2 regions of the Arthrobacter sp. JUb119 genome follow, and region 1 is predicted to be linked to the other one. Evidence: riboswitches for the same ligand, from Rfam matches in the RefSeq annotation. Region 1 holds a riboswitch; the other holds the start of a gene.
What was found. A riboswitch is a leader RNA that binds a small molecule or an ion and turns the genes downstream of it on or off. The one in region 1 is predicted to bind glycine.
Positions count from the first base shown of each region.

Region 2: it holds a riboswitch for glycine, as region 1 does, so the genes downstream of both, cycA (D-serine/D-alanine/glycine transporter) here and gcvP (aminomethyl-transferring glycine dehydrogenase) in region 1, are expected to answer to the same signal.

Region 1 is NZ_JANUFE010000007.1:29,317-38,246, forward strand. It holds gene M2368_RS16160 (NADPH-dependent FMN reductase) at 1-289, shown strand, start outside; gene M2368_RS16165 (glutathione S-transferase family protein) at 413-1,522, shown strand; gene M2368_RS16170 (hypothetical protein) at 1,592-1,900, opposite strand; gene M2368_RS16175 (RNase H family protein) at 2,018-2,947, shown strand; gene M2368_RS16180 (APC family permease) at 3,011-4,459, opposite strand; gene M2368_RS16185 (serine hydrolase domain-containing protein) at 4,725-5,897, shown strand; gene M2368_RS16190 (SGNH/GDSL hydrolase family protein) at 5,945-6,721, shown strand; glycine riboswitch at 6,824-6,921, shown strand; gene gcvP (aminomethyl-transferring glycine dehydrogenase) at 7,086-8,930, shown strand, end outside.
Region 2 is NZ_JANUFE010000003.1:367,928-376,857, forward strand. It holds gene M2368_RS10655 (lipid II:glycine glycyltransferase FemX) at 1-548, opposite strand, end outside; gene M2368_RS10660 (metal-sensitive transcriptional regulator) at 645-974, shown strand; gene M2368_RS10665 (heavy-metal-associated domain-containing protein) at 1,034-1,348, shown strand; gene M2368_RS10670 (heavy metal translocating P-type ATPase) at 1,405-3,663, shown strand; glycine riboswitch at 3,892-3,990, shown strand; glycine riboswitch at 3,991-4,099, shown strand; gene cycA (D-serine/D-alanine/glycine transporter) at 4,316-5,818, shown strand; gene M2368_RS10680 (4a-hydroxytetrahydrobiopterin dehydratase) at 5,987-6,310, shown strand; gene M2368_RS10685 (FUSC family protein) at 6,294-7,349, opposite strand; gene M2368_RS10690 (MarR family winged helix-turn-helix transcriptional regulator) at 7,346-7,798, opposite strand; gene M2368_RS10695 (GMC family oxidoreductase) at 7,969-8,930, opposite strand, start outside.

The sequences.
Region 1 (8,930 bases):
ACTGAGCTACCTGAATGCAGAGCTGAATAACAAGGCCGCTGGCATGGTCGGATACGGCTCCGCCATGGGCTCGCGTGCCGTGGAGCACCTGCGCGGGATCCTCTCGGAACTGCAGATCGCCCACGTGCAGAAGACCGGCATGTTCTCGCTATTCTCCGACTTCGAGAACTTCTCGGCTTTTGCTCCGACCGAACGGTCGGCCAACAGCGTGCAGCCCATGCTTGAACAGGTGCTCGCCTGGAGCAAGGCGATGCGCACCGTGCGCGAAAACGCCTCGGTCAACGCCTAGACCGGGTCGAAATCGGCGGGGAGTGGAAAAGTGCATTGCGCCATTTCCATACCTGCCCAACTGCCATAGTCTCGAGGTGAATGGTTTATGCACGGGACTTCAAAATTCTTTGGAAGGAATGCGATGAGCGAGGAATATTCGACCAAGGGCGCCTACGTCACCGGCGGAGAATTCACCCGGGACACCAATTACATCCAGGACCGCATCGTCGCTGATGCCAGCGCCGAGCACTATGGCGAGGGAAACAGCCACAGCAAGATCGGGCATCCCAACGCGGGGCTTTCGGACGGGGCCCGGCTTTGGCCGGTGGAAGCTGGCCGCTACCATCTGGTCGCAGCCCGCGCGTGCCCCTGGGCCAACCGCACCCTGATCGTTCGCCGCCTGCTGGGCTTGGAAGACGCGCTGTCCGTCGGACTGCCCGGCCCAACCCACGACGCACGCAGCTGGACCTTTGACCTGGACCCCGGGGGCAAGGACCCTGTCCTGGGTACCGAGCGGGTCCAGGAGAACTACTTCAAGCGCTTTGCCGACTATCCACGCGGCATCACCGTGCCGGCAATCGTCGATATCCCCACCGGTGCGGTTGTCACCAATGACTACCCGCAGATCACCTGGGACATGTCCACGCAGTGGAAGGAGTTCCACCGGGAAGGCGCCCCGGACCTCATTGCGCAGGACCAGCTCGATGAGATGCTTCCGCTGATCAAGCGGATTTTCACCGAGGTCAACAACGGCGTCTACCGTGCCGGGTTCGCCGGGGACCAGCAGGCCTACAACGATGCCTACGACCGGTTATTCGCCACCTTGGACTACCTCGAAGACCGGCTGGGCACCCGCCGCTTCCTGATGGGTGATCACATCACCGAGGCCGATGTCCGGCTGTTCACCACGCTGGTGCGATTCGACCCGGTCTACCATGGCCACTTCAAGGCCAACCGCAACAAGCTCATCGACATGCCGAACCTCTGGGGCTATGCGCGGGACTTGTTCCAGACCCCGGGTTTCGGCGACACCATCGACTTCGAGCAGATCAAGGCGCACTACTACGTGGTTCATGAGGACATCAACCCGACCCGGATCATCCCGAAGGGGCCGGAGTTGGCGAACTGGCTCGAAGCGCCGGGCCGAGATGAGCTGGCCGAGAACGGTCCGTTCCTGAACGGTACGGCACCGGGCGAAGTCCGGGCTGACGAGCGAGTCCAAGCCGGGCACAACCCGTTGTACCCCGCCTAGGCGCGCTGGCGATCCACGGCGGATCGGCTCAGGAGCCCGCTATTTCGAGGGGTCCTGGGCCGATCTGTCCTATTCGAAATCGAAGCCTTGCCCCTCGCAAGCTTCCTGGAAAGTGGCCAAGTCAATAATCCGGGGATCCCCCGATTCATCGGCGGCCACCGCAGCGCTGATCTGTTCGGTGGAAGCCTTCGCCCCATGATCAGCGGCTTTCTGCATATTCGTTGCGCCGATGCCCTCGGGGTCAACCAGGCCCCCGCCAAAATGCACGCAGGCGGTATGGCCCTCGGGATCGAGCTGGCGCAGCTCGTCGACCGAGGGGCCAGCGCATGCGGACGGGACCAGAACCAGGGTAGCCAATACAGGCAGGATTTTCTTCACATCCCAATCCTAGGCCTGGACCTGGCTGGATGCTGTGATCCATTGTGCAAGTATTCGCTGGCGACATGGCCCAATGCATGGAACCGAGTGCGGGCGTCAACGTGGCAGGATTAAAGCATGACGATCATTGCAGCTGCGGATGGATCAGCCCTAGGAAACCCCGGACCGGCAGGTTGGGCCTGGTATGTGGACCAGGACAACTGGGCCGCTGGCGGTTGGGACCACGGAACCAACAACATGGGGGAGCTCCAAGCGGTGCTCGAACTCTTCCGGGCCACCGAGCACCTGCCAGAAGAAGAACTCAGAATCCTGTGCGATTCGCAGTATGCGATCAACTGCATCAGCAAGTGGATGCCGGGTTGGAAGAAGAAGGGCTGGAAAAAGGCCGACGGCAAACCGGTCTTGAACCAGGACATCCTCAAGGAACTTGACCGGGCCATTGCCGGGCGCAAGTTTACCTTCGAGTGGGTCAAGGGCCATGCCGGACATGAGCTGAATGAAGCTGCTGACGGCCATGCGCGTGCGGCTGCCACCGCGCATCAGCAAGGCTCTGCAGTAGAGGCCGGACCGGGCTACACTGCCGGCGGCGGCCCCGTGGCTTCCAATGCTCCAGCGGCTTCCCATGCTCCAGCGGCTGAAGATGCCGTGCTGGCACCCGGCGGGCAAACCGCCGCCGCACCGGAACCCGGCGTGGACATCGCGGCCACCGTCTTCGACCTGGAACAAGGTTTCCTCGACCCGCAGATCCGCACCAGTTTCGCGGAACTCAACGACTTCCTGCATCCGGGCTACCAGGAAGTGACTCGCCATGGCGGCCTGCTGGATGTGGCCACGGTCCGGACCATGCTGGAATCCGGGGCGAGCCTGCCCAGCACCGGTGCGGTGCAGGTCCTTGCGGCCCGGGAAGTGGATGCGCAAATGGTGCTGCTCGCTTACCGCATGAAGCCTGCAGAGGGTCCGGTGCTCGTCGTATCTTCCTGGTGGCAGAGCACCGAAGGCGGCCTGAAGCTTCGTTTCCGCCAGGAAACGGTCGAGCAGACCGCGTAGAAAACACGCTTAAAGCAGTGATGCCCGCCAAATGGCGGGCATCACTGCGTTAACGGGCTGGGATCAGTACTGTCCCGGGCGGGTTTCGATGACGCCCTTCTTGTAGTTGATCCGGTTGACCAACCAGGTCACGGCCCACAGCAGCACGCCGATGACCAGCAGCAGGCCGGCAATCTCGTACTGGACCCAGTCCTCACGCGAACGAGCCCACGGGCCGGCAAGGAACAAGCAGAAGAACACGCCGAGGATCGGGATGATCGTTGGAGCGCGGAACGAATCGGGTTCCGGCTTGTCGCGGCGCAGTACCAGCAGGGCTACGTTGACTACGGCGAACACGCACAACAGCAGCAGCGCGGTCGTGCCGCCCAGCGAGCCGACAATGCTGCTTCCGTTGCTCAGGTTCACGTAGACCACCAAGGCGATGGCCAGTCCGGTGCTGAACAGGATCGCAGCCCATGGCGAGCGTCGGGTCGAATGCACCTTGCCCAGGAACTGCGGCAGCACGCCTTGGCGGGCCATGCCGTAGAGCAGGCGGCTAGCCATCAGCATGTTCATCAGCGCGGTGTTAACCACCGCGAAGACGGTCAAGAACGGGAAGATCGCGTCAACCGGCAGGTTCGGCAGGCCGATGCGCACAACATCCAGCAGGATGCCGGCATCCGGGTTCTTAGGGTTCAGCAGATCGCCGGTCGGAATCACCATGATGACGGTGACGGCCACCAGCATGTAGATCAAGGCGCAGATGCCCAGGCCGATGAGCATGATCTTCGGGAAGGTCTTGTTGGGATTCTTGGTTTCCTCAACCAGGTTCACCGAATCCTCGAAGCCCACCATCGCGAAGAACGCAATGGCAGTACCCATGGTCACGGCGGCGAAGACGCTGCGGTCGGTCGGGGTCTCGAAGACCACCAGGCGGGAAATGTCACCCTGGCCCGAGGCGATCACCGCGAAGCCGATGCCGATGATCGCGGCCATGATGGCCAGCGAAACTATGGTCAGCACGAGGTTGAACTTCACGCTCTCGCCTACGCCGCGGAAGTTGATCACGGCGAGGATCACGATGATTGCAATAGCTGCCCACATGCCCGCTTCCGGGGTGTTGGGAACACCGTCGACAAACTGGCCAATGCCAATGAGCAGGTTGCGCCCCACCAAAGTGGCCGAGGTGGCGGCACTGGTGATGCCCGAGCAAGCCACGGTGAACGCCACCAGGAAGGTGACGAAGTGGATGCCGAATGCCTTGTGGATGTACAAGGCGGCACCGGCCGCGTGCGGGTATTTGGTCACCAGTTCGAGGTAGCTGAAGGCGGTGAGGGTCGCGATCGTGAAAGCGATCAGGAACGGCAGCCAGGCGGCTCCGCCCACCTGGCCGGCAACTTTGCCGGTGATGGCGAAAATTCCGGCGCCGATGATATCGCCCATGATGAGGAATAGCAGCAGCTTCGGGCCAATCACCCTGCGGAGTTCTGTTTCTTTGCCGTCGGTAACGGCCGTGTCACTGTTCACAGTCATGCGATCGAGATCATCTCCTTCAATTTTGTAGGCAAACATTACAACTTTAGGGTCAGCGCATGAAGTGGGCAAACCGATTTCAAGGCTGGCTCACAGAACTTGGGGTCCAGCGGTAGTGAAATGTCGATTAGTGGCTTAAACAAGCCAATGCTGTGAGCTGACGTACCTATATGCTAGGTGTCGGGTCAGCGTGTGGAACTACCGGGCCATGGGATCGAAGCGGTTAGGGTTAGTTGACGAGAGACAAGCACTTTGAAGGATTTAGATGCAATCGGTGATCACTGAAGAGTTCGCGCCCCTGGCGGAAGCACTAGAGGCGCGAGCCGCTGAGGAAGAAGGCTATTCGGCGCAGCTGGCCGTGTACCACCGCGGCGAATTGGTGCTCAGCCACAGCGTCGGCGAGCACCTCTCTGGTGACGCGCTGACCTGCGTCTTCTCCTGCACCAAGGGCCTAGGCGCGCTGGTCGTGGCACTGCTCGTGCAAGATGGGCTGATCGATCCGAACGCGCCAATGGCCACCTACTGGCCGGAATTCGGGGACAACGGGAAATCCCAGCTCACCGTCGGCGAGGTGCTCAGCCACCAAGCGGGAGTGCTCGGCGTGCCCGGGGGCGTGCCCAGCGAGATCCTCCTGAAATCCGCCGAATACGCCAAGGTGCTCGCTTCCATGCCAAGCGTCTGGCCGCTGGGCCAGCACATTGTCGGCTACCATGCGATCACCCTGGGCGTGCTCATGGAAGAACTGGTACGCCGGGTCACCGGCAAGGAACTGAAAGACGTCTTCGAGGAGCGCATCCGCAAGCCGCTGGGAGCCGAAGCCTACATCGGCCAGGACCCCGCGCTGGAATCGCGCTACCGCGATGTACTGCCGGGCGCTGACGCCGCACCGGAATTCTTCGATCCGTTCTCCCCGGCCGGGCTTTCGGTGAACTCGGCCTCCGGTTTCGCGCTGGAAAACGGCCCGGTCTACAACTGGCACGAACTGGCCAACGCGCCTCAGGTGCGCGAACTGGGCCCCGCATCCATGGGCGCGGTCGCCAATGCCCAAGGACTGGCCGCAATCTATGCCGCCTCATTCGGTGCCGTGCCGGCACTGGGCGCCACCCGCGGATTCCTCACCGCCGACACCTGGTCCCAGGTTTCCACCGAACTGGTCTACGGCCATGACCGGACCAATGGACTGCTGCAGGCCTTCGCCCTGGGGTTCATGAAGGCCACCGCGCGCAACAACTACGGATCGATTTTCGCCTACGGCCATGACGGTGCGAACTCCTCGCTGGCCTTTGCCGATCCAGCCCACCAGCTGGGCTTCGGATTCATCCCCTCGCGCAATGAAGGCGCCAAGGAGATCTCCACCGGAGTCAAGCTCAGCCAGCTGGCCCGCCAGCTGATCATGCAGAAGAACATGTCGGCCCAGGCTGCCGGCAGCAACGCGTAGTAAACCCATCGGGAATGGAACGAAGCAGGAGCGAAGTGAAGAAGTTTGTGGCACTAGGTGACTCGTTCACCGAAGGCGTTGGCGATGTGGATCCGACCCGGCCCAACCAGGTCCGCGGCTGGGCGGACCGGGTTTCGGAAGTGCTCTGCGCCGAAGGCGAATGGGAATACGCCAACCTGGCGGTGCGCGGCAAGAAGATCGGGCAGGTGATCAACCAGCAGCTGGACCAGGCGCTCGCACTGGCCCCGGACCTGGTCACCATCTATGCCGGCGGCAATGACATCCTGCGCCCGAAGGCGGACCTGGATGCGCTGATGCGCGGCTATGAAGGCATGGTGAGCCGCTTTGCCGAAGCCGGAAGCGCGGTCGTGCTGTTCACCGGTTTCGACACCGTGGAATCACCGTTGTTCTCCAAGACCCGTCCGCGCACGGCCATTTACAACGAGAAGGTTCGCGAAATCGCGGACGAGTACGGTGCGGTGATCGCCGATTACTGGCGGTGGCGAGAATTCTCCGATCTGCGCTACTGGGCGGTGGATCGGCTGCACATGAACGAGCTGGGCCACACGCTGATGGCTTCGAAGGTCCTTGACGTGCTCGGCACCCATCGGATCACCGAGGGAAACTGGTCCTCCAGGATCCAGCAGCCGTCCCTGCCGGAACTGGCCGTGAACTCGCGCGGCGAAAAGCTGAAGCAGGAATTGGGCTGGGCCAGAGAGCATTTGGCTCCGTGGGTCAAGCGCCGGATCACCGGCACCTCGTCGGGTGATTCCTTGTCAGCGAAATATCCTGATTACATCCGTTTAACTGCCGACGCCAACTGAACGCATTTATGACTTTTCCGGACCCCGCTCCTGTTTGACCTTGGGGGCGGGGCAGGTAACATGGTGGTGTGCTGCAGGTCTCCGGCCGGCAGCGCGCGCCATAGACGGATGGCGGGAGAGTCCCGTTCACACCATGGACGGGCGCCGTAGGAGCAATTCCTCCCCAGGAAACTCTCAGGCACCCGTACCGCCATCATGAGGCAACTCTGGAAAGAAACCGGCCCGTTCCGGTTCACCGAAGGTGCAAGTGCCCGGCTTGGTTTGCTGGATGCGTAAAACTCTCAGGTTATGCAACAGGGATGGGGAGGTAAAAAGACCTTCCTTTGGCATGCGCCAAGACAGATCCCATGGAGATACCAGCACCATGACCATCACGCAGACTTCGGCACGAGCGAATACTGAATTCGTTTCACGCCATATCGGCCCACGTCCTTCCGACGTCACCACCATGCTTCAGACCCTGGGCTACGACAGCCTGGAAGAACTGATCGACACCGCCGTTCCGGCAGACATCCGCCAGGACTCCGCACTGGATATCCCAGACGCACTGAGCGAAACCGAAGCCCTAGCCCACCTGCGTGCGCTTGCCTCGAAGAACGTCATGAAGACCCAGATGATCGGCCAGGGCTTCTACGACACCATCACCCCAGCCGTGATCCGCCGCAACATCGTGGAAAACCCAGCCTGGTACACCGCTTACACCCCGTACCAGCCGGAAATCTCCCAGGGCCGCCTCGAAGCCCTGCTGAACTTCCAGACCATGGTCATGGACCTGACCGGCCTGCCCATCGCCAACGCGTCGCTGCTGGATGAATCCTCCGCCGCCGCCGAAGCCGTGCTGATGATGCGCCGCGCCAACAAGAAGAAGTCCAAGGGCAAGACCGTGCTGGACTCCAACATCTTCCCGCAGACCCTCAAGGTCGTGCAGGGCCGCGCTGACGCGCTGGGCTTCGAAGTCGAGATTGCCGACCTTTCCGCAGGCTTGCCAGAGGGCGAGATCTCCGGCATTGTCCTGCAGCAGCCTGGCAACGACGGCTCGATCGCGGACCACGCTTCGATCATCGCAGCCGCCAAGGAAGCCGGCGCCATGGTTACCGTGATTGCCGACCTGCTGGCCCTGACCATGATCACCCCTCCGGGCGAGCAGGGTGCCGATATCGCCGTGGGCAACACCCAGCGATTCGGCGTGCCGCTGTTCTTCGGCGGACCGCACGCTGCCTACATGGCCGTGGCCGATGGCCTGACCCGTTCCATGCCAGGACGCCTGGTGGGCGTTTCGGCCGATGACGCCGGAGTCCCTGCCTACCGCTTGGCCCTGCAGACCCGCGAGCAGCACATCCGCCGCGAAAAGGCCACCTCCAACATCTGCACCGCACAGGCCCTGCTGGCCATCTGCGCTTCGATGTACGCGGTCTACCACGGCCCAGCCGGCCTGAAGCAGATCGCCTCGCGCGCCAACAACCACGCCCGGGTGATCGCCAGCTCGCTGGTTTCCGGCGGCTACACCCTGGCATCGGATTCCTTCTTCGACACCGTTGTGGTGAACGTCGAGAACGCCGATGCCATCATTGCCAAGGCCATCGAAGCAGGCATCAACCTGCGCAAGGTGGGCGAGACCCAGGTGGGCATCTCCACCGACGAGGCCACCACCTCGGGCGTAGTCAAGACCCTGCTTGAGGTCTTCGGCGCAGAGCTCTCGGCTCCGGAAGGCTTCGAGATCCCGGCAGGGCAGGTGCGCACCAGCGACTTCATGACCCACCCGATCTTCAACACCATCTCCTCCGAAACCCAGATGATGCGCTACCTGCGCCGGCTCTCGGACCGCGACCTGGCCCTGGACCGCACCATGATCCCGCTGGGTTCGTGCACCATGAAGCTGAACTCGGCCGCCGAAATGGAATCCATCACCTGGCCGGAATTCGCCTCGATCCACCCCTACGCGCCTGCAGCGCAGACCGAGGGCTGGCGCGAGCTGATCACCGACCTGGAAGGGCGCCTGACCGCAATCACCGGCTACGCTGGCGTTTCGATCCAGCCCAACGCCGGCTCGCAGGGCGAATACGCGGGCCTGCTGGCCATCTCGGACTACCACCGTTCGCGCGGCGAAGGCCAGCGCGATCTGTGCCTGATTCCGGCCTCGGCCCACGGCACCAACGCCGCGTCGGCAGTGCTGGCCGGGATGCGCGTGGTGGTCGTGAAGACCGCAGCC
Region 2 (8,930 bases), on a different contig from region 1:
TCTTGCAACGCCACGCGGGCCACGAATTCCGGCTGGCCCGCAGCGAAGTCCAGTCCCACATCTTCTTTGGAGAAGCCCATTTCCAGCAAGGCGTCATTCAGCGCTAGCGCGGTGCCTGAGGTGCTCTGGGTTTCAAGGTCAGCGAGCTGGGTGAACCCTTCCTTGCCCAGGTTCTTGCGCACCGCGGCGGCACCCCAGGTGCGCACGGCCAGTCCCGGGCCCATCTTCAGCTGGAATGCGCCACGATTCTTCAGGTAGGCGGCCAGCGGCTGGATTACCTGTCCAGGAGCATAGGTGCCGAAGTCGATGACCGGGCCATCGGGGATGTAGGCGAGGGTCTTCTTGATGACCGGGGCTGCACGATGCAGCACCAGTGCCGCGCCTACCAGCTCGTCTTCCTCGAACCAGCCGAGGGATTCACCGCGCCAGCCGCCCTTGACCTGGGCCCATTCGGGACGCTGCAGGAAGCTGACGTCTTGGGCGGTCTCAAGGAATGATGAGTGCTCGGTGCCGGAAATCGGACGCACATGAAGTTCGTTGTGGCTCACGGGTGAAATCCTACCGTGCTTCCCTCTCCGGCTGGGGGATGCTGGATACCCCCAGGGGGTACTTGACTTAATACCCCTAGGGGGTATGATCGTTATATGGATACCAACCACACGCGATATGAAACAGCTGAGCACCACGGCTATCACGCGGATAAAAGCGCCTTGGAACGACGCCTGAAGCGCATTGAAGGCCAGGTGCGCGGAGTGGCCAAGATGGTAGATGAAGACAAGTACTGCATCGACATCCTGACCCAGATCTCCGCTATCAACGCGGCATTGCACAAGGTCAGCGTGCAGCTGATCGATGACCATATCGGCCATTGCGTGGTTGATGCGGCCAAGTCATCCATCGAGACGGGTGATCCATCCATCGTGCAAGACAAAATCGCCGAGGCCACGGCCGCCATCTCCCGTTTGGTGCGCTGAGCGCGCCCCAACGGACCCATTTCCAATTCACACAGAATTCATCGAAAGAGAGCAAGATCATGAGCCACAACTGCAATTGCGGATGCTCCTCGGAAAAGAACTCCAACCAGGGCCTGCAGATCATTCCCCGCGAGCAGAGCACCCCGCTGACTAGCCATGTGGAAATCAAGATCTCCGGCATGACCTGCGGCCACTGCGTATCCTCTGTCACCGAGGAGCTCAAGGAGCTTGATGGGGTGCAAGAGGTGGAAGTGTTCCTCGATGCGAAGGGCGTGTCCACCGCCAACGTCACCACCAGCGCAACCGTAAGCGAAGAGAGCATTCGCAATGCCATCGACGAGGCTGGTTACACCGTCGAAGCAATTAACGCCTAGCCGCAAAAAAGCCAGGCACCAAGCCACAACGGCAAGAAAGTGCAAGGTCGTAAATCATGACTTCCCATGCCCCGCATGAAACAATCCCCGAATTGCGCACCGTCGATCTGGACATCCAGGGAATGACCTGCGCCTCGTGCGTGAATCGGGTGGAACGCAAACTCGGCAAGCTGCCCGGTGTCAGCGCGACGGTGAACCTGCCCCTGGAAACCGCCAAGGTCCAGGTCCCAGCCGATGTCACCGATGAGGCACTGATCGATACGGTGCAAGCCGCCGGCTATACCGCTTCCCTCAAGCACCCGCCCAAACCCGCCGGTTCGGATCACCAGGGACACGGGGAGCATGATCACGGCGGGCACGAGCACATGGTGCCCAACCACCTGCTGCGCCGCCTGCTGGTCTCCGCGATCTTCACCATTCCGCTGTTCATCATTTCCATGATTCCCGCAGCGCAGTTCCCGCATTGGGGTTGGGTCGCCTTCGCGCTGGCCACTCCCGTGGTCTTTTACGGCGCCTGGCCTTTCCACAAGGCAGCGGCCGTCAACGCACGGCACCTGGCCTCGACCATGGACACTCTGGTTTCCCTCGGTGTGCTCGCGGCCTACTTCTTCTCTGCAGTGCAGCTGATCCTCGATCCGCAGCTGACCGCCCATATCGGCATGTCCATGTCCGAGCATGCGCTCTACTTTGAAACTGCCGGCGTCGTGGCCACCTTGCTGCTGCTGGGCCGTTTCCTGGAGCACCGCGCCAAGTCCTCGGCATCCGATGCGCTGAAGTCCTTGCTGAACCTGGGCGCCAAGGATGCAGTGGTGCTTCGCGACGGCGCGGAAGTGAAAATCCCGGCCGGGCAGGTGCAGGTCGGGGACCATTTCGTGGTGCGCCCCGGCGAGAAGATCGCTACTGACGGCGTGGTCATTGACGGCGCCAGCGCGGTAGACACCTCGCTGCTTACGGGCGAATCGGTCCCGCAGAAGGCCGGGCCCGGCGATGAAGTCACCGGCGCGACCTTGAATGCCTCGGGCCGGCTGGTGATCGAAGCTACCCGCGTTGGCGCGGACACCACCTTGGCCCAGATGGGCAAGCTGGTCTCCGAAGCCCAATCGGGCAAGGCGCCCATTGCCCGCCTGGCTGACCGGATATCCTCCGTCTTCGTGCCGATCGTACTGGCCATTGCGCTGCTCACGTTCGTGACCTGGTTCTTTGCCAGCGGCGATCCCTACCAGGCGTTCACCGCTGCGGTCGCCGTGCTGGTCATCGCCTGCCCCTGCGCATTGGGCCTGGCGACCCCGATCGGCTTGCTGGTCGGCACCGGACGCGGCGCGCAGCTGGGCATCCTGATCCGCGGGCCGCAGGTCCTGGAAGATACCCGCAAGCTGGACACCATCGTGCTGGACAAGACCGGCACCGTGACCACCGGGGTCATGGCCCACCAGGGCACCCAGGCCATCGACGGGGTCGATCCCGATGAGGTCCTGGCCTTGGCCGGTGCCGTGGAGCACCATTCCGAGCATCCGATCGCCCAGGCCATCGCCAAGGCCGCAGCCGGCTTGGGCCCGCTGCCCGAAGCCAGCGACTTCGATTCCGATCCGGGCGGCGGCGTGGTCGGCACGGTCAACGGGCATCGCGTTGCCGTAGGCCGCTTCAGCTGGCTCGAAGCCCAGGGCGCGTCCTTGGATGACTCCGCCAAGGCCATGCTCGCGGAAGCCGAGCAGGCCGGCGCGACCGCCATCCTGGTCGCGGTGGACCAGCAGTTCCAGGCAGTGATCTCGGTGGCGGACAAGATCAAGGACAGCTCCGCAAAAGCTATTGCCGAACTCCAGGAGCGCGGCCTGCGCGTGGTGCTGCTGACCGGCGACAACCAGTCGGTGGCTACCGAGGTTGCCGCCCAGGTAGGCATCAAGGCCGAGGACGTATTCGCCGGGGTCTTCCCTGCCGGCAAGGCCCAGGCGATCACCTCATTGCAAGAGCAGGGCAAGGTCGTGGCCATGGTGGGCGATGGCGTGAATGACGCGCCAGCACTGGCGCAGGCCGACCTCGGCATCGCCATGGGCTCGGGCACCGATGTGGCCATCGAAGCCGCGGACATCACCCTGATGGGTAACGACCTGCATCAGGTCACGCAGGCCATCGACCTGTCGGCCCGAACCCTGTCCACCATCAAGATGAACCTGTTCTGGGCTTTCGCCTACAACACTGCCGGCATTCCGATTGCGGCCCTGGGCTTGCTGAACCCGATGATCGCCGGAGCGGCCATGGCAGCCAGCTCGGTGCTGGTGGTACTGAACTCGCTGCGGCTGCGACGGTTCGGGAAGTAGCCCTCCGTACCTCCCCACGCGGGGCATCGGTTGAACCGATGCCCCGCTTTGCCGCATCCATGCCCTTGCTTCCCGAATCATTACGAAGCGGAGAATCCCCCATTTCGCCAGCCACTTTCCACGATTGGCGTGGCCAAGCGGTTATCCGGGGCCCGAAGTGTGAAATTGCGACTTGCACCACGTTCATTTTTCTGCGCATACTGTGATGGCAATCACCACATATGCCGTTGATGCGTGGCGGGAGAGATCCGCTCACACCATGGGCGGGCGCCGTAGGAGCAATTTCCTCCCCGGGAAACTCTCAGGCACCTGTACCGCTACGAACAGGCACCTCTGGAAAGCAGCCCAGGTTCGTCCGGGCTCACCGAAGGAGCAAGCTTCACCCAGTATTCGGGTGGAAGTGAAAACTCTCAGGTTGTAATACAGATTGGGGAGGGACCAAGAACAGTGCCGCACCGAGCGCACCAGTTTCGAGGGACTCCCCGTGGCATTCGCAGCAACTGCTCTGAGCGCAGCATGCCGCGCAATGCCCAGCTGGAATCCTTCCTAATCGGATGCGTTCTTCAAAGCGAACAGCTGCTCTCCAAGCCTTCAGGGCTTGGGGGCAGGAGCGCTTCGAGGCGTCACACCACACTCCTGGAAGGCAATCAGCATGAGTACCACCAGTTCTGGCCCCGCACTCGAACGAGGGCTCTCCAATCGTCACATCCAGCTGATCGCCATTGGCGGCGCCATCGGCACCGGCTTGTTCATGGGCTCCGGCAAGACCATCTCGGTAGCCGGCCCGTCGGTCATCTTCGTCTACATGATCATTGGCTTCATGCTGTTCTTCGTCATGCGCGCCATGGGCGAACTGCTGTTGAGCAACCTGAACTACAAGAGCTTCGCCGACTTCGCCGGCGACCTGTTAGGCCCTTGGGCCGCATTCTTTACCGGCTGGACCTACTGGTTCTGCTGGGTTGTCACCGGCATCGCCGACGTCGTGGCCATCGCCCATTATGTCGCCTTCTGGTGGGGCGATTTGCCGCTATGGATCCCGGCACTGGCCTGTATCGTACTGCTGCTGGTTCTGAACCTGGCGACAGTGAAGGCTTTTGGCGAAACCGAATTCTGGTTCTCGCTGATCAAGATCGTCGCCATCGGCGCACTGATCGTGGTTGGCCTGGTTATGGTGATCACCGGTTTCGAGCACAACGGTGCTTCTTCATCCTTCGCTAACCTGTGGAACGACGGCGGCATGTTCCCGACCGGCTTCATGGGCTTCGTAGCCGGTTTCCAGATCGCGGTCTTCGCCTTCGTTGGCATTGAGCTGGTTGGCACCACCGCGGCGGAAACCAAGGACCCCGAAAAGACCCTGCCCAAGGCAATCAACTCGATTCCTGTCCGCATCCTGTTCTTCTACGTTGGCGCGCTGATCATCCTGATGGCCGTGACCCCCTGGGATCTGTTCTCCGCTGCGCAATCGCCATTCGTGGGCATGTTCGCCCTGGCCGGTCTGGCTGGCGCCGCTGGCATCATCAACTTCGTGGTCCTTACCTCGGCGGCTTCGAGCGCCAACTCGGGTATCTACTCGACCTCCCGCATGCTCCGTGGCCTGTCCATGGAAGGCGATGCACCGAAGACGTTCACCAAGCTGTCAGGCCGCAAGGTTCCGCGCAACGCCCTGATGTTCTCCTGCATGTTCCTGCTGGCCGGCGTCGCACTGCTCTACGGCGGCGATTCGGTCATGGGAGCATTTACACTGGTCACCACCGTCTCGGCCCTGTGCTTCATGTTCGTCTGGACCATCATCCTGCTCAGCTACCTGGTCTTCCGTGCTCGTCGCCCGCACCTGCACGACGCATCGAAGTTCAAGGTCCCTGGCGGCAGCTTCATGCCATATGTTGTGCTGGCATTCTTCGGCTTCATCTTGTGGGCCCTGACCACCCAGACCGATACCCTCATGGCTATGGCCATTACCCCGATCTGGTTCCTGATCCTGGCTGCAGGCTACCTGGTCATCCGCCGCAACCCCCAGCACCAGGCACTGCGCGCCGCGCACCTGGCCAAGGTGGCGCACGAACGCTATGAGGCCTCCGCCTACCGTGATGCGGAATCCTTCGCCAAGCGCGAAGCGGAAACCGCCGCACAGGTTGCCGAGGACATCCGCCAGTAGCCCGAGCACTTGACAGCTCTCTCAGCCGGGCCCCGGCATCACCAGATGCCGGGGCCTAACTGCATAGTCGCTGGGATCGCTACCGCAATAGCCGGGGTCGATGCGATCATGATGGCAGGCAGCAACCACTTGCATAGTCCGACCCGCTGCCGCTTGGAGGAGAGAACCATGGCATCAACCGGTCCGTTACCGCGCTTCGAATTCGATCAGAGGCTGGGCGCCTTGCCTGATTGGAAGCGTGATGACTTGGGTTTGCGGGCCGCTTACCGTTTCGATTGCGCGAGCACGGCCTTGCAGTTCATTGTCCAGGTAGGCCTGCGCGCCGAGCAGGACAACCGGCATCCGCACCTGGAGTGGCGGGTTACCATCGTCGAGCTGCGCCTAACGCACAACCAGCCCGAGCATCTGGGAACACTGGACCTGGAATTAGCCCGCCATATCTCCATCGAGGCCGGCAAGCTCGAAGCGCAGGTTGTCACCGAGCACTGGTAGCCCCCGGCGTTCGGCCTTGGCGGCGGCGGGCCACCAGCAGCGAAATGGCGATGCTCTGCACCGCACCCACCAAAGCGCCCAGCGCCGTCATGGAAATGCGGTCGATGAGCAGGGACGCGGCCGGTTCAGGGCTGACCAGGTGGACCATGAGCAGTGCGGTGACCGTCATGAATACCATCCCCACCGCATAGTTGCGCAGAATCACCAGCTCGATGACGAACTGCGAGGCCAGCGCAGCGGCCAGGATTACCCAGACCGGGGAATCGAAGGCGAAAACTATTGCGGTCAGCGCTACGCCAATGCAGGTGCCTGCGCAGCGCTGCAGCCCGCGGGCTACCCGCGCATAGGCATCAGCGCCGGTGACTGCGGCGATCGCGCCGAGACTGGCCCAGTACCAGTGGCCGTCGCTGAGCAGATGCCCTGCGATTCCCGCCAGCAGCACGCCCGTGCCCATTTGGAGCGATTGGGCCATGGCCCGGCGCGAGGGCGACCAGGCGTATCCGGAGCGCAGGGTATGAAGCAGGTTGGCTTTGCGCATCGACAGGCCAAGCATCAGCAGCATGCTGAAGGCCATTGTTCCGCCGCCGGCCAGCAGCACCCCGGTGAAGCTTTGCGAAGTGGCCGGGATGCCCAGGCAGGCGCCGCCGGCGAAGACCGCGAAGACCGGTCCCGGCGGCATCCAGCGCGTGGCATGGGAGACGTAGTTGGCGCCAAAACCAATGAATGCCAGCACGAGCACGCGTACCGGGAACGGTGCCTCGATGAGCGAAAAATAGGTGCCCAGCAGCATTGCGGCCAGTTGCACGATACCTGCCGAGAGCTGCTGCCAGAAACGCGGCGCGTACGCGTCGAAACGGCCGAAGACCGCGCAGAAGGCGCCGAACGCTGCATACATTGCCCAGTCAAGGCGGCCAAGGCCGGCCAACAGGATCAGCGGCGCGGCCAGGCTGATCGTCGCCTTGGCTGCCGGGATGAGCGACGGGCGGTGAGGGGCCACGACGACGCTGCGCTGCACTATTTCTTCTAAGTGGCGCTTCACTGGCGTGCCTCGCCGTCCTGCGTAGCGACCAGCTGCAGCAAGGCGCGCAGCTGCTCCCGCTGCGGCTCATCCAATGCGCCGAAGACCTTGGCTTCGTTATGCGAGGCAGCCTCCATCGCCCGGGCAGCGAATTTCCGGCCCTCGGGAGTCAGCGTGATGACGTTGCGGCGGCGGTCCTCCGGATCAACTTCGCGTTCCAGGATCCCACGGCTCGACAGCTGATCGAGGTAGGCCACCAGATGGCCGCGGTTCACATTCGAGCGATCTGCCAAGTCGTTCTGGGAGATGCCGCCGAACTCCTCCAGCGCGCAGATGATGGTGAAATGATGCCGGGACAAGGACTCGGATTCCATCAGCTCGGTGAGCTCCTGGGTGCCGATGCGTCCGGCTCGGGCGGTGAGATAGCTCAGCGAGTTCCATTGGAACTGCGGAATCCGGTGTTCGTTCATCCCTTCAAAATATCATTTCAGCTTGAAACGATTTCGCCCTGAAGCAGTTTATTCGATGTATCTCACACGCAGCTGGCGCGCGTTCCATCGCCAGCTGCGGTCCACGGAATCGTCGTCTTTTGGAAGGTGAGGGCTCGTTCTCCTTGGCCACGGCCATAGTGCGCCGCCTGTCAGAGCCGAAGATCAGCCAGGAGGAATTTGGCGCCCAGTTCGCCGATGAGGATGGCCGGGGCATTGGTGTTGCCGGTGGTGATCTTGGGCATGATCGAGGCATCGATGACGCGCAGCCCTTCCAAGCCGCGTACCCGCAGCTGCGGATCCACCACGGCCTGCGCATCCGTGCCCATGCGGCAGGTACCCACCTGGTGGTGGTAGGTCACGACGTTGTTCCGAATGTAATCCTCCAGCTGCTCATCGCCGCGTATTTCTTCGCCCGGGTAGATTTCCCTCGCTCCCCAGTCCCCGGCCAAGGCATCTTGCTCCACCATCGCGCGGCATTGCTTCATCGATACCAGGAATGCCTGCATATCCCGCGGATCATCCAGCGCATTCAAATCGATGTTCACTGGGTCATCCAGGCCGGGCCCGCCCAGGGTGATTTCGCCGCGGCTGTGCGGGGTGACGATCCCGGAGTGCAAGGTGAAGGCAGTGCCGTCGACCGGTTCCATGCCCGGGGAGTACATGGGCACGGCGAAGAAGATCGGCTGGGTGTCCGGGCGATCCAGGCCCTCGCGGGATCGGGTGAACATGTGCGATTGCGAGACGGAGACCCCGGCACGCGGGGCGGGTATCGCGCGGGTGGTGGTTTCGGCAATCACCGGTGCCAGCAGGTGGTCATGCAGGTTCTTTCCGACCTGATCCAGCTCATGCAGCGGCATGACGCCCGCGGCTTCGAGCTCGGCCACCGGGCCGATGCCTGAGCGCAACAGGATTTGCGGGGATCCCAGGGCACCGGCGCTGAGCACCACCTCATCCGCGCGCAGCTCCTGCAGCTGCCCGCCGATCCGATAGCGCACGCCTACCGCGGATCCGGATTCGAGGATCACCGAATGCACCTCGGCATCCGTGATGATTTCCATGCGCTCGCGCACCGGCTTCAGATAGGCCTTCCAGGTGTTGATGCGTTCGCCGC